DNA from 3 places in the Paenibacillus sp. FSL R5-0914 genome. Region 2 is predicted to be linked to each of the others. Evidence: riboswitches for the same ligand, from Rfam matches in the RefSeq annotation. Region 2 holds a riboswitch; each other region holds the start of a gene.
The links. Region 2 has a riboswitch for cobalamin ahead of MKX60_RS01530 (anaerobic ribonucleoside triphosphate reductase). Riboswitches for the same ligand answer to the same signal wherever they lie in the genome.

Region 1: another riboswitch for cobalamin. It lies ahead of metE (5-methyltetrahydropteroyltriglutamate--homocysteine S-methyltransferase); the one in region 2 lies ahead of MKX60_RS01530 (anaerobic ribonucleoside triphosphate reductase).
Region 3: another riboswitch for cobalamin. It lies ahead of MKX60_RS00130 (S-layer homology domain-containing protein); the one in region 2 lies ahead of MKX60_RS01530 (anaerobic ribonucleoside triphosphate reductase).

What each region holds. Positions count from the first base shown of each region.
Region 1 is NZ_JBBORH010000001.1:2,758,181-2,762,440, forward strand. It holds gene MKX60_RS12095 (DedA family protein) at 8-631, shown strand; gene MKX60_RS12100 (undecaprenyl-diphosphate phosphatase) at 681-1,541, shown strand; cobalamin riboswitch at 1,702-1,907, shown strand; gene metE (5-methyltetrahydropteroyltriglutamate--homocysteine S-methyltransferase) at 2,041-4,260, shown strand, end outside.
Region 2 is NZ_JBBORH010000001.1:358,511-362,770, forward strand. It holds tRNA gene MKX60_RS01520 (tRNA-Thr) at 357-428, opposite strand; gene MKX60_RS01525 (MTH1187 family thiamine-binding protein) at 524-832, opposite strand; cobalamin riboswitch at 1,207-1,441, shown strand; gene MKX60_RS01530 (anaerobic ribonucleoside triphosphate reductase) at 1,659-3,644, shown strand; gene nrdG (anaerobic ribonucleoside-triphosphate reductase activating protein) at 3,641-4,156, shown strand; gene MKX60_RS01540 (ribonucleoside-diphosphate reductase subunit alpha) at 4,212-4,260, shown strand, end outside.
Region 3 is NZ_JBBORH010000001.1:35,025-39,284, reverse strand. It holds gene MKX60_RS00140 (cellulase family glycosylhydrolase) at 1-959, opposite strand, end outside; gene MKX60_RS00135 (hypothetical protein) at 1,179-1,757, shown strand; cobalamin riboswitch at 1,849-2,049, shown strand; gene MKX60_RS00130 (S-layer homology domain-containing protein) at 2,215-4,260, shown strand, end outside.

The DNA of each region.
Region 1 (4,260 bases), 2.4 Mb from region 2:
TTACGAAATGCAAGTATGGATTACAGATTTTATGGAGCAGTTTGGTTACTTTGGTATTTTCCTGATGCTCGCTTTTGAAAATATATTTCCACCGATTCCTTCCGAAGTGATCCTTCCTTTTGGCGGATTCATGACAACCACAACGAATTTGACCATTCCTGGTGTAATTATTGCTGCTACGCTTGGCTCACTGCTGGGTGCAGTAATTCTCTATTATATCGGTCGTTTGTTGGATGTAAATCGCTTGGAAAAGATCGTTGAACGCTGGGGCGGCCTACTCCGGATTAGCAAAAAGGACATCCACAAGGCTGACGCTTGGTTTGACAAATATGGCTATTGGACCGTATTATTTTGTCGGATGGTTCCACTAGTGCGTAGTTTGATTTCGATCCCTGCAGGGATGTCGGGCATGAAATTTGGAGTGTTTATGATCTTCACAACGATTGGTACGCTGGGATGGAATCTATTGCTGGTGCTTATTGGTGCGGCATTGGGTGAGTCCTGGGAAGACATCGCCATGTATATGGATATGTACTCCAACGTAGTGTACGTGCTTCTTGCAGGTGGAGTAGTGATCCTTGGGTATTTGTTCTTCCGCAAGCGCAGCCGGAAAATGAACACCGAAGGTTGAGCCGAGAAGGACATATAGATAAAAGTTATGATTAAAAGGAGGAGAACAAATGGAGCTATTAACGATTATTAAAGCTATTATTTTGGGAATTGTTGAAGGATTGACTGAATTTGCTCCGGTATCCTCCACAGGTCATATGATTATTGTTGATGATATGTGGTTAAAATCGACAGAGTTATTTGGGCAATATACGGCCAATACGTTCAAAGTGGTTATACAGCTGGGGTCAATATTAGCAGTTGTAGTTATTTTTAGAAATAGGTTCATTGAATTGCTGGGCTTAAAGCGCTTCAGCCGCAAGCAGTTGGATCCTGTAACCGAGCAACAACCACAGCTTGAAAAAGGCGGCCACCTGAAGCTTACACAGGTGCTTGTAGGTTTAGTGCCAGCAGGCGTGCTGGGGGTTCTGTTTAATGATTATATTGACGAGCATTTATTCTCTACATCCACCGTGTTAATCGGTCTAGTAGTCGGTGCTGTATTAATGATTATTGCGGATCTATTCGGACCAAAGAAGATTCAAACGGAGAGTGTCGATCAGATTACATATAAGCAGGCGCTAGGTGTTGGTCTGGTCCAGTGCTTCTCCTTGTGGCCGGGATTTTCTCGTTCCGGGTCGACGATTTCTGGTGGTGTTCTTCTGGGTATGAGTCATCGCGCTGCTGCTGATTTCACGTTTATTATGGCTGTTCCAATCATGGCAGGCGCCAGTTTACTCTCACTGATGAAGAACTGGCAATATTTCACCATCGATGCCCTGCCGTTCTTCATTGCAGGCTTTATCAGTGCCTTTGTATTTGCACTATTATCGATGCGTTTCTTCTTGAAATTGATCAACCGGATTAAGCTTTTACCATTTGCTATATATCGCATAGTACTTGCTGCAGTAGTATATTTCGTGTTTTTCTAAATCCGTTATAAGGAATCGATATAACAAAAGCCCCCGTAATCTATTGCAGATGACGGGGGCTTTCACGTATGATGACATCAGATTTAAGACACTCACTTTATCCTTATAATTCTCGCATAAACGCTTACCGTCCTTAAAAGGACGCTGAAGGCGTTTTAGCTTGACAATATCGGAGACAGGTGCTTGCCGGAAATTAGTAATTCGGTAGGCTTAATAGGGAAATTCGGTTTGAAGCCGATGCGGTCCCGCCACTGTAACGGAAGAGTCCATAGCAACATATGTCACTGGCAATTTACTACTGCTGGGAAGACTGCTAAGGATGCTGACACCGCTAGCCAGGAGACCTGCCTGTTTCAACAGCACTGCTTCACCTACGGAGGATAGGAAGGTGTTAGACGTTAACCATAGGTATATTATGGGCGTCTTTCCCTTTGACTTTTTTAGGGAAGGGCGCTCTTTTTTAAAGGAATACAAGTGATATCGAGTCCAAAATAAGAAGATGGAGAAGGGGAGCTGCAAAGTGACGAACAAAGTAAAAGTAAGCAATCTTGGCTATCCAAGAATCGGAAAAAACCGCGAGTGGAAGAAAACGTTGGAAGCCTTCTGGGCGGGAAAAATAAATGAGGAAGCGTTCCGTACTGAAATGACAGGAATTCAGCTTCAGCATTTGAAGACTCAGCAGGAGGCAGGAATTGATTTAATTCCGGTAAATGATTTTACGTTCTACGATCATGTGCTAGATACAGCTGTAATGTTCGGGATCGTACCTCCACGTTATGCGTATGATGGTGGCGACATTGGGCTTGATCTTTATTTTGCGATGGCTAGAGGAAATGCTGAGGCTACCGCTTGCGAGATGACTAAATGGTTCAATACGAACTATCATTACATCGTTCCAGAGATCGGTGCACAAACGCCGCGTCTGACCGAGAATAAACCACTGGCAGCTTATCGTTTTGCCAAGTCCCAAGCGGGAATTGAGGGTAAACCTGTGGTTTTAGGCCTTTATACATTCCTTAAGTTGTCAAAAGGTTTTGCATCTGCGGATATTGCGAAGATTGCTGCTCGGTTTCTTCCGGTTTACGTTCAGCTGTTGCAGGAACTGAAGCAAGAAGGAGTAAGCTGGGTACAAATTGATGAGCCAGCGATTGTTACAGGAATAAATGAATCAGAATTATCATTACTTAACTCGATTTACACAGAAATTGCTGAATCCGTGCCTGGATTAAATATTATTCTGCAGACTTACTTTGAAGCTGCTGAACCGCTGGAGGCACTGTTCAAGCTTCCGGTACAAGGTTTAGGTCTTGATTTTGTCCATGATGGCGGGACGAACCTGGCATCGATTGAACGTCTTGGCTGGCCTGAGGATAAGTGGCTGGGAGCGGGTATTATTGACGGACGCAACATCTGGCGCTCGGATCTGGATGCTAAGCTGCAGCTGATCGAGAAGCTGAGTGTACATGTACCGCTTGATCGTCTTATTCTACAGCCTTCTTGCAGTTTGCTGCATGTTCCGGTTACTGTTCAGGGTGAGGTGAAGCTGAAGGCCACCGTCAAGGCTGCTTTAGCTTTTGCTGATGAGAAGCTTAGAGAGCTTGGCCTGCTTGCTGCAGCCTTAGAGGGTACAGCAGAAGCTGCTGCTGCGTTGACAGCCAGTCGCGAAGCCCTTACTGCCTTCCGTGCACTTCCTGAACGCGGTCGTAAGGATGTGGCCGAGCAAGTTCTCGGACTTGCAGATTTACCAGACCAACGTAGCCTACCTTTTGCTGAGCGCCTGAAGGTGCAGCAGGAGAAGTGGCAGCTGCCACTTCTGCCAACGACAACAATCGGAAGCTTTCCACAGACCGTAGAAGTGCGCCAGGCAAGGTTGAAATGGCGTAAAGGCGTATGGAATCAAGAGCGTTACGACGGGTTCGTTCGTGAGCAGATTGCAGATGCAATCACTTTCCAAGAAAAGCTGGGTCTGGATGTACTCGTGCACGGTGAGTTCGAAAGAACCGATATGGTGGAGTTTTTCGGGGAGAAGTTGGATGGTTACTTATTTACTAGTAATGGCTGGGTTCAATCCTACGGATCACGCTGCGTTAAGCCACCAGTTATTTATGCGGATATAGCTTTTATCCAGCCTATGACTGTAAAAGAAAGCGTCTATGCTCAGTCGTTAACTTCCCTTCCTGTTAAAGGTATGTTGACTGGTCCTGTTACGATTCTCAATTGGTCTTTCGTACGTGATGATCTTAGTCGGGAAGCAGTAGCGAATCAAATTGCCTTAGCGCTCCGTCATGAAGTTAAAGCTTTGGAGGATGCAGGCATAGAGATGATTCAAGTAGATGAACCGGCTATCCGTGAAGGACTTCCTTTGAAGGCGGAAGATCATGAGGCATACTTGAATTGGGCGGTGAAGTCGTTCCGTATCGCGACGAATCATGTGAAGGCTACGACACAAATTCATACCCACATGTGCTATAGCGAATTTAATGACATGATAGACTCCATTTCAGCGATGGATGCGGATGTTATCTCTATTGAGACTTCACGTAGCCATGGGGAACTGATCGTTAGCTTTGAGGAGCAGGAGTATGATAAAGGAATTGGTCTTGGTGTATATGATATCCATAGTCCACGGGTTCCTGCAGTAGAAGAGATGACAGCTAATATTGATCGTGCGCTGCGGGTGCTTGATCCTGAACAGTTCTGGATTAATCCGGATTGCGGT
Region 2 (4,260 bases):
TTTTCAAATGAAGCAGCAATAATCCGCCAAGCTCATGCTCGGCGGATTATTTTATGTATGCTCTAAATTCAAATCTCTGCCGGACGAAAGCGCCGTCTTCAATCTTGATGAAATTCGGCGTGTACCCCTGCACAATGCCGCCGTAATCCATCATATGGCCGATTAAGTCCGGCTCTTCCCTGTACCATACCGAGTCCTTGGATTGGACGAGTGCGTCAGTCAGGAAGTCCGCACCACTCTTCAGAATTTTATACTTATCCCCCAGAAAACTCTTTATTCAAATAAAGGGTAGAACAATTAAAAAAAGCGCGCCCCTCGAAATTCCAAGAATCCGCGCCACGTATGTTTTTTTTGGATGCTGGTGAAGGGAATTGAACCCCCGGCCTACGCATTACGAGTGCGTTGCTCTACCCCTGAGCTACACCAGCTTAAGGCTGATTTTTCTGTCAAACAAAAAATATTATACAACTTTCAGCCAGAAACGCAAGCCTATTTCTCCCTATTTCCCTACTCTCCCAAACTGCTATTCCACCTGTAGTTTACGCTCCACAGACTCCAGCTTTCCACGGCTAGTGGAGGGTTTATCGCGGCGGTCGTCTATTTTAAGTGAGGTAGAGACACGCTCTGCACCTGCGGCAAAAGGAGACTCGTGCAGCGCTTCGACTGCAGCAAAAATACGCTGAAGAGGCCCTTCGATGATTGTACCCATGGATGTAAGCTCATAAGTAATCCCTTCTACCGTCTTCAGCACTCGCTGCATATCCGCAACATAGCTGCTAAGGCTCGTACTACCTGTTCCAATCGGAATAACGGTTACTTCAGCAATAGGCATGAGAATACCTCCTCGGAATTTTAAAGTATGTGTCTCCTTCTATTGTAACAACTCCACCGCTCTCCCACAAATGATCTCATCTTTATTATGCCCCTTCTTCTTTCCCCAAAATTCTCCGAAATATGACTTTCGCCACAAGTATTTTTTCTAACATGAATTCTAGGGTCATCTGCACTACATTTATGGACTCTTTGTGGCATCTTTTCGGACAATTTATGAATCATTTTTTATATGCCTGTGGATCAATTGTGGATTACTTATGGACAGCCTGTGGATCATTTGTGGAGTACTTTTGAAGAACCCGCTCCCCGCGCGGGTTTTCTAAAAAACTGTTTACAAACACAACATCTTGGGTTATTTTTATCTAACGACAACAAAATATAGTGGAGACAGGCGCTTTGATCCTTTATCGGAATTAGAGCTTAATAGGGAAGTACGGTGAAAATCCGCTGCGGTCCCGCCACTGTAACCGGATGCCCCTTACAAGCTTTTAGAAGCTTAAGATGGGCAGATCTCCTGGCAGAAGCCACTGAGGGGTAAGAGCCCCCTTGGGAAGGCGCTGAGAGGTCCTACGGAAGCCAGGAGACCTGCCTGTTTCGACGACACCAACTATGAGTGCCTGCGAGGAACAGGAACGGTGTCCGCATGCGGTCATCTTCTTAGAGGCCACTACAAATATCTGTGTGGATATTTACATAACGCATCGGGCATTTTCTGCCATCCTCGCTAGAGGATGCTTTTTTTATGAGATCACAATGAATATACGGCCGCTTTTGCGGCCCCACTTCTTAATGATAGGACGATAGACTGAGAGGAGAGCTATACAATGACGTTGTTGGAGAGACAATTTAACGGTACAACAAATGCACGAGAAGTTCTTTTAGAAGAGCTCATTGATTTAGGACGCGATATTATCGACAGCCGGGATTTGGACTTGCTGCGCGAGAATGCCAATTTGAACGGAGAGAGTTTCTCCGGTAAAATGAGCAAGTTCGGCAGTGAATATTCAAAATGGTACGCCCGCAACTTTACGATGCCACCGCAGCTAGTGCAAGCCATTGATGACAATGTCGTCTATGTGCATGATCTGGATCAATACGCAATCGGAACGACTAACTGCATTTTTATCCCGTTTGATAAGCTTCTCCGCGAAGGCTTCAACACCGGCAACGGCAGTGTTCGTCCTCCGAACTCCATAATGACAGCTATGTCACTGGTAGCAATTATTTTTCAATCCCAGCAAAATGCTCAATATGGCGGCGTATCCGCCAATAAGCTCGACTATGATCTAGCACCTTATGTAACCAAATCCTTCGCTAAGCTGTTCCGCAAGGGTCTGGATTATTTTGATGAGGGACAAGCTAATGATTCTTTGGGCGAGATTACAATGAGTCGGACCGATCTGGCGGAGTTATATCCAAAAGCGTTTCGTTTTGCACTAAAGGAAACCGAAATCGAAACCCTGCAAGCGGCTGAAAGTATGGTACATAATCTCAACACCATGTCCAGCCGATCCGGTGGGCAAATTCCGTTTACCAGCATCAATTATGGTACTTGTACTTCACCAGAAGGTCAGCTTGTGATCAGCTCCCTGCTAACAGCAACGATGAACGGACTTGGCAGCGGAGAAACACCTGTGTTCCCGATTCAAATCTTCAAATGCAAGCAAGGAGTCAATCAACAGCAAGGTGATCCTAACTATGAATTGTTCCTAAAAGCGGCGGAATGTTCTGCACGCAGACTATATCCGAACTTCGCTAATCTGGACGCTCCGCTCAACTTGCAGTATTATGATCCAAGTGATCCTGATACGGAATTTGCTACAATGGGCTGCCGCACCCGAGTGCTCGGTGACCGTTTTGGGCGTAATCATTGCTCCGGGAAGGGCAACCTTTCCTTTAATACACTGAATCTGGTTCGTCTCGGTCTGGCACACGGCACAGTAACAGGCCGACGTACCGTCGCAGACGAAGCTGGCTTCTATGAGGATCTAAATCACTATATGGATATTGCGCTGGAAGGACTTCTTCATCGGTTCCACATCCAAAGCGCGCAAAAAGCTAAAGCATCCGATTTCATGATGCGAGAAGGCGTCTGGGAAGGCGGCGAAAATCTCGCTCCTGAAGACTCTGTAGGCGAACTACTTAAGCATGGTAGTCTGTCGCTTGGCTTCATCGGTATCGCGGAATGCATGAAAGCCATGTACGGCAAACACCATGGCGAGGATATGGAAGCCCATGCCAAGGCTGTGGCTATCGTGCGTCACATGCGGGAGTATTGCGACCTTAAAAGTGAGGAACTTAATCTCAACATTACCTTGTTCGCAACACCAGCAGAGGGCCTGTCCGGCAAATTCACCAAGATTGATCGCAAGGTACTGGGTTCTATTCCGGGCGTAACTGACCGTGAGTATTATACGAACTCTTTCCACATCCCTGTATACTACGATCTAGGTGCTGCTCAGAAGATCAGCTTGGAAGCTCCTTTCCATGAATACTGCAATGCCGGGGCTATTTCTTATGTCGAATTAAATGGCAATGCCCGCAGCAATCCATCTGCTTTTATCAAAATCATTAAATATGCACTAGAACAACAGGTCAGCTACTTCAGCATTAACCATCCGATTGACCGCTGCTCCAGCTGCGGATACGAAGGCGTAATTGGGACAAACTGTCCTTCCTGCAACGCACATGAGAATGACGTGCACATCCGTCGTTTGCGCAGAGTTACAGGTTATTTAACTGGCGACTATCAGACCCGCTTCAATGCCGCCAAACAAGCCGAAGTACGGGATCGCGTTAAGCATCTATGAATATTTGCGGATACTATCCGGAGTCGATTAACGAGGGAGAGGGCATGCGGGCCGTCCTCTTCATCAGCGGCTGCCGTCATCGTTGCCCGGGATGCTTTAATCCCGAGACATGGAACTTTAAATATGGAGAAGTCTTCACCTTAGAACGTCAACATGAAATCATTGCAGAAATCGCCGCTAACCCTTTGCTGGATGGTCTAACACTGGCAGGCGGCGATCCTTTTTTCTCGGCAGAAGAGGTACTTGGGTTCATTCATGAGCTTCGCGCCGTGCTCCCTGGCTTCCCCATCTGGATTTACAGTGGTTATACGTATGAGGAACTAACCGCCCTTCCCGGTTCGCCGGAGTGGAATCTACTTACACAGTGTCAGGTATTAATAGATGGACGTTTTATAGAAGAATTGAAAGATACTACACTTCCTTACCGAGGAAGCTCTAACCAACGCATAATCGACATTCCGGCCAGTACGAACGGCTCGGAGGTCTTTCTGTGGCAGCCTACTGCGCTATAATATATCAATTTTTGATATTCAAAATTAACCCAAAATAAGAAGGGATGAAATAACCATGCCACAATTCGTAGTAAAACCAGATAATCGCCAACTGGCTTTTGATG
Region 3 (4,260 bases), 320 kb from region 2:
TCAATCACACCTGTATCTTTATCGAATCCTAGCAGTCCAAACTCACCAACGATAACAGGGATTCCTTTGGCTACGAATGTGTTGTAAACGTTATCAAAAGTTTGGATGATATCGTTTTTTGTATCTTTTTCAAACGTGGTGTAACCAGCGATATTCACACTGAACGGCCAGAAGCCATAGTAGTGAACGGTCGCAATTATGTTCGGATCGTTAAGAGCTGTAATCGTCTTGTAGAGCTGATCCATTCTAGGTTGGGTAGGAGAAGTCTCTAATGAAGGTAGCACTAGCGGACGGACATCATTTTTTCCACCTGAGTTTCGAACGATCTGATGGAAGGAATTGTTGAGCTCTGCAAGCATCTGTTCCATCTTCGCTTCATCCGTACTTCCGCCATCTGTGAAACGAGGTTCATTAATGCTTTCGAACATCAGCTTATCGGATTTATCCTTGAAGCGGTCCGCAATTTGAGTCCATGCTGCATTATAACGCACCAGCGTCTCATCATGCTTCTCTTCCATATGACTTACCCATAACCAGGAGTCGTGATGGACATTGATCATTACATATAACTTGGCGTCTAGCGCCCAGCCTACAACTTCTTCGACACGGTCGAGGTAAGCTTGATCAATGGTGTAGTTCGGTGCTTCACCTATGTGTGAATCCCAAGTGATAGGAATACGGATACTTTTGTAGCCTTGTGCGGCGATTTTCTTAATCAGTTCTTGGGTCACACGCGGATTGCCCCAGGAGGTTTCATCCTCACCTGTAGCATCTAGAGTATTGCCAAGGTTCCATCCGGGCTGCATATCGTCTACATAGGATTGGACCTTACTCTTTGGTGCTGCCTTAGCTTGTTGCTCGTCCTTAGTGGCAGCGGCGGCAATGGATGAGAACAAAGAGAGCAGAAGAGCGGTGACAAGGGTCAATGATAAGAATGATTTCTGGATTCGAGTAGTCATTGAATTCTCCTTTGTAAGATCATTTTTGAGGATGCTTAAACCTGACCTTCCTTGGTACTTTGGTGCTTAGATGAACACGTACACCTCCATGAATTCGTTGTAAACGCTTACCAAATACCCTAACATAGAATAATTTCAACGAGTACCTTACTAATTTGTGGTAAATTCATATATGAATTAGTGATTTGCAGTGATTCCAAAGTTATGGAGGGCAATCCAGTGAGCAGATTTCATTACATAGGCTCGGCTACAGAGCTTCCGTTAGGAGAAAGAGGCAGTTTACCGTCAGCAAAGACATATAATGAAGTGAAAAATTCCCCGGAGTATAAGAAACAAAGAGAGGCTCTGCGCCTGCAAGGTATAATTCCTTTGGATGACATCGCAGATCTATCTCATTTAAGAGATGAGGACTGTCTTGTATACGACTCGGAAGAAGATGCAGCGGGTATTTTTATAGAGGAACTTGGGTATTGGAACGATGAGATTCGCAAGCATTTTCGGAGTCCGTATGTGTACCGGATTTCACCGAATTGGGGCGGCTTCTCTGTATCCCCTAAGCTAAAAGATACTTTACCGGGATCGTATAACGCCTCACTCAAGTGTTGTCGGGAGTTATTTAGGCTTATGACAGATTATGGGGTATCTGGTGCCGAGTTTGAGCTTTATACATGCTGGGCTGAGGAAGAAGGGCTCCCACGTAATAAAAAGTATGATCGAATCTTTGATTTGGCCTCTTTGTCACTGGAGGATGGTTTTGAGTTGAGAGAAAAAGAGTATATTGTGGTTAAAATGATTTGATATTCAATAGGATTATCGCTAACTACTCGTTATACAAAAATCAAATATTGCATGACAAAAGCAACTATATTAGATATGATGAAGCATGGAAAAATTAATATTAGCAATAGGTGCCAATTATGAATGTTTCGGAAATACAATCATAGATTGGTTAAATGGAAAGCGGGTGTGAATCCCGCGCGGTCCCGCCGCTGTGAAAGAGGAGTCCTTGCAAGGTACCACTGGGAAACTGGGAAGGTAGCAAGGGTGATGATACTTGAGCCAGAATATCTGCCTATTTCTGATACACCGTTAAACTCTACGAGCGATAGAGAGGTGTTTGATATAGTATATGCCTGCTATTGTTGCGGTTCACTATCTTAAACCTCTTGACGTTATGTTGAGTGGTTTTTTTGTAGTGCTATGAAAGTTTATTCTGTTTTTTAACATAGGAAGAGAAGGGAAGGGTTATGGAAACATGAAGAAAAATAAGTTTTTAGCTTGGTTACTTATTGTAGCAGTATTTATCACGACGTTCTCTACAAGTGTAATCCCGGCTCATGCGAATGAAGCAAGCTCTACACTTAAAGGGTATGTAACTGTATCCGTAGAGAAGTTCACATTGGGTCAAGGGTATATTAAGGAACCTATTAAAGTTCCATTCTACGAAGGGGACAATGGCGCATCACTAATAACACGTGCGCTAGGAGAAGGTAATTATAGAAACTTTGGAAGTATAGCTAGTAGTTTTTATTTATCTGAAGTTAAAGATAGTGGCAGAAGTGAAGTCAATATACCGCAATATATTTTAGATATGATTTCAGCCGATGGGAATACAGTCGGAAATAAAGCAGACCAAGAGTGGCTAAGTCAGTTTGACTACACTCACATGTCGGGTTGGATGTATGCCGTAAATAATGAGTTTCCTCCGTTCGGGATGTCTGATTATCACCCTCAAGACGGTGACATCATCCGAACACAGTTCACCACTTATGGCTATAGTTCTGATCTTGGTGGTTGGGGAGAACCTCCATTTCCATTTGCCAATAAGGATGCTTTAACTGCGGAAATCGCAGAAATTAACAGTGACCCGAATAAAGAAAGTATTTTGGACAGAGCAGTAGTACAAAAGGCAGTTTACCAAGCCTATTCCGTGCTCGAAAATATGGAAAGCTCTCAAGTAAGTGTAGATCATGCGCTTGTCGGGCTTACCAATTCTTTGGATATAGAGCCACCTGTTATTACTGTAAGTGGTATTCAGGATAAACAGGAAGTATCCGATAAAGAATTAAGTTTCAGAGTAGCTGTCACAGACAATATATTTAAAGATATCATGCCAGCAGTAAAACTTAATGGAGTCGTTCTATCTGCTACTAATGGTGAGTACAAAGCATCTCTAAGCCCAGGTAGTAATGTAATCACTGTAACGGCAGTAGACGGAGCAGAAAATAGAGTAGAGAAAACATATCAAATTACCTACAAGCTGAATGCTACCACTGGCGCAAAGGAACAGTTAGATAAAAGCTTGGCCTATATTTTAAAAACGGTAAAGAATCCGTCATTTGGTACTGGCAGTGGGGAATGGTCGATCTTATCTTTAGCACGTGCCAACTACGAAGTACCAAGTGGTTATTATGATCTCTATTACAACAACGTAGCTAAGAAAGTAACAGAATTAATGAAGGATGGAAAACTCGATGCTATTAAAAGCACAGAGCATTCCAGAGCGATTCTAGGACTTACCTCGATCGGGAAGGATATCACGAATGTTGCGGGTAATAATCTAATCAATGCACTCGCTGATTATCAATATGTTCAGAAGCAAGGGATTAATGGTCCCATATTTGCACTGATTGCCTTAGATAGTCGTACGTACGAGATCCCCGTTCTATTCCCTGAGCCTGATAAAGATGGGGTAATATATCAGACTACAAGAGAGAATTTGATTAAGTATATTTTAGATAAAGAAATCAAAAAAGGTACAGCGGACGCCGGAGGTTGGGCATTAGGCCCAGCAAAAGCTGATACCGATATTACTGCGATGGCTATGCAAGCTCTTGCGCCTTATTATGCAACTAATCCAAATGTAAAAGCTGCCGTGGATCGGGCAATTGCATGGTTATCGAGTACGCAAAATGCTCAAGGTGGATATACAAGCTGGGGAAGCACAAGCAGTGAGAGCATCGCACAGGTTATTGTGGCTTTAACTGGCGTAGGCGTAGATCCGCACAGTGACATTAAATTTGTAAAAGAAGGAAATTCGCTTATAGACGCGCTACTTACCTTTGCTGGACCGGATGGTGGATTTAAGCATACTCTCACCGGAAAAGTAGATGGAATGGCAACGGATCAAGGTACGTATGCACTTGTTGCTTATGATCGTCTGATTAATCATAAGAACCGTCTGTATGATATGAATGATGAAAAGCCGGGACCTGAACAACCAGAAGATCCAGAAGAGATAGAAGTACAGATCCCATCAGGAGATAAACCAGAAATTAAAATTCCAGAGGGCGATAATTAT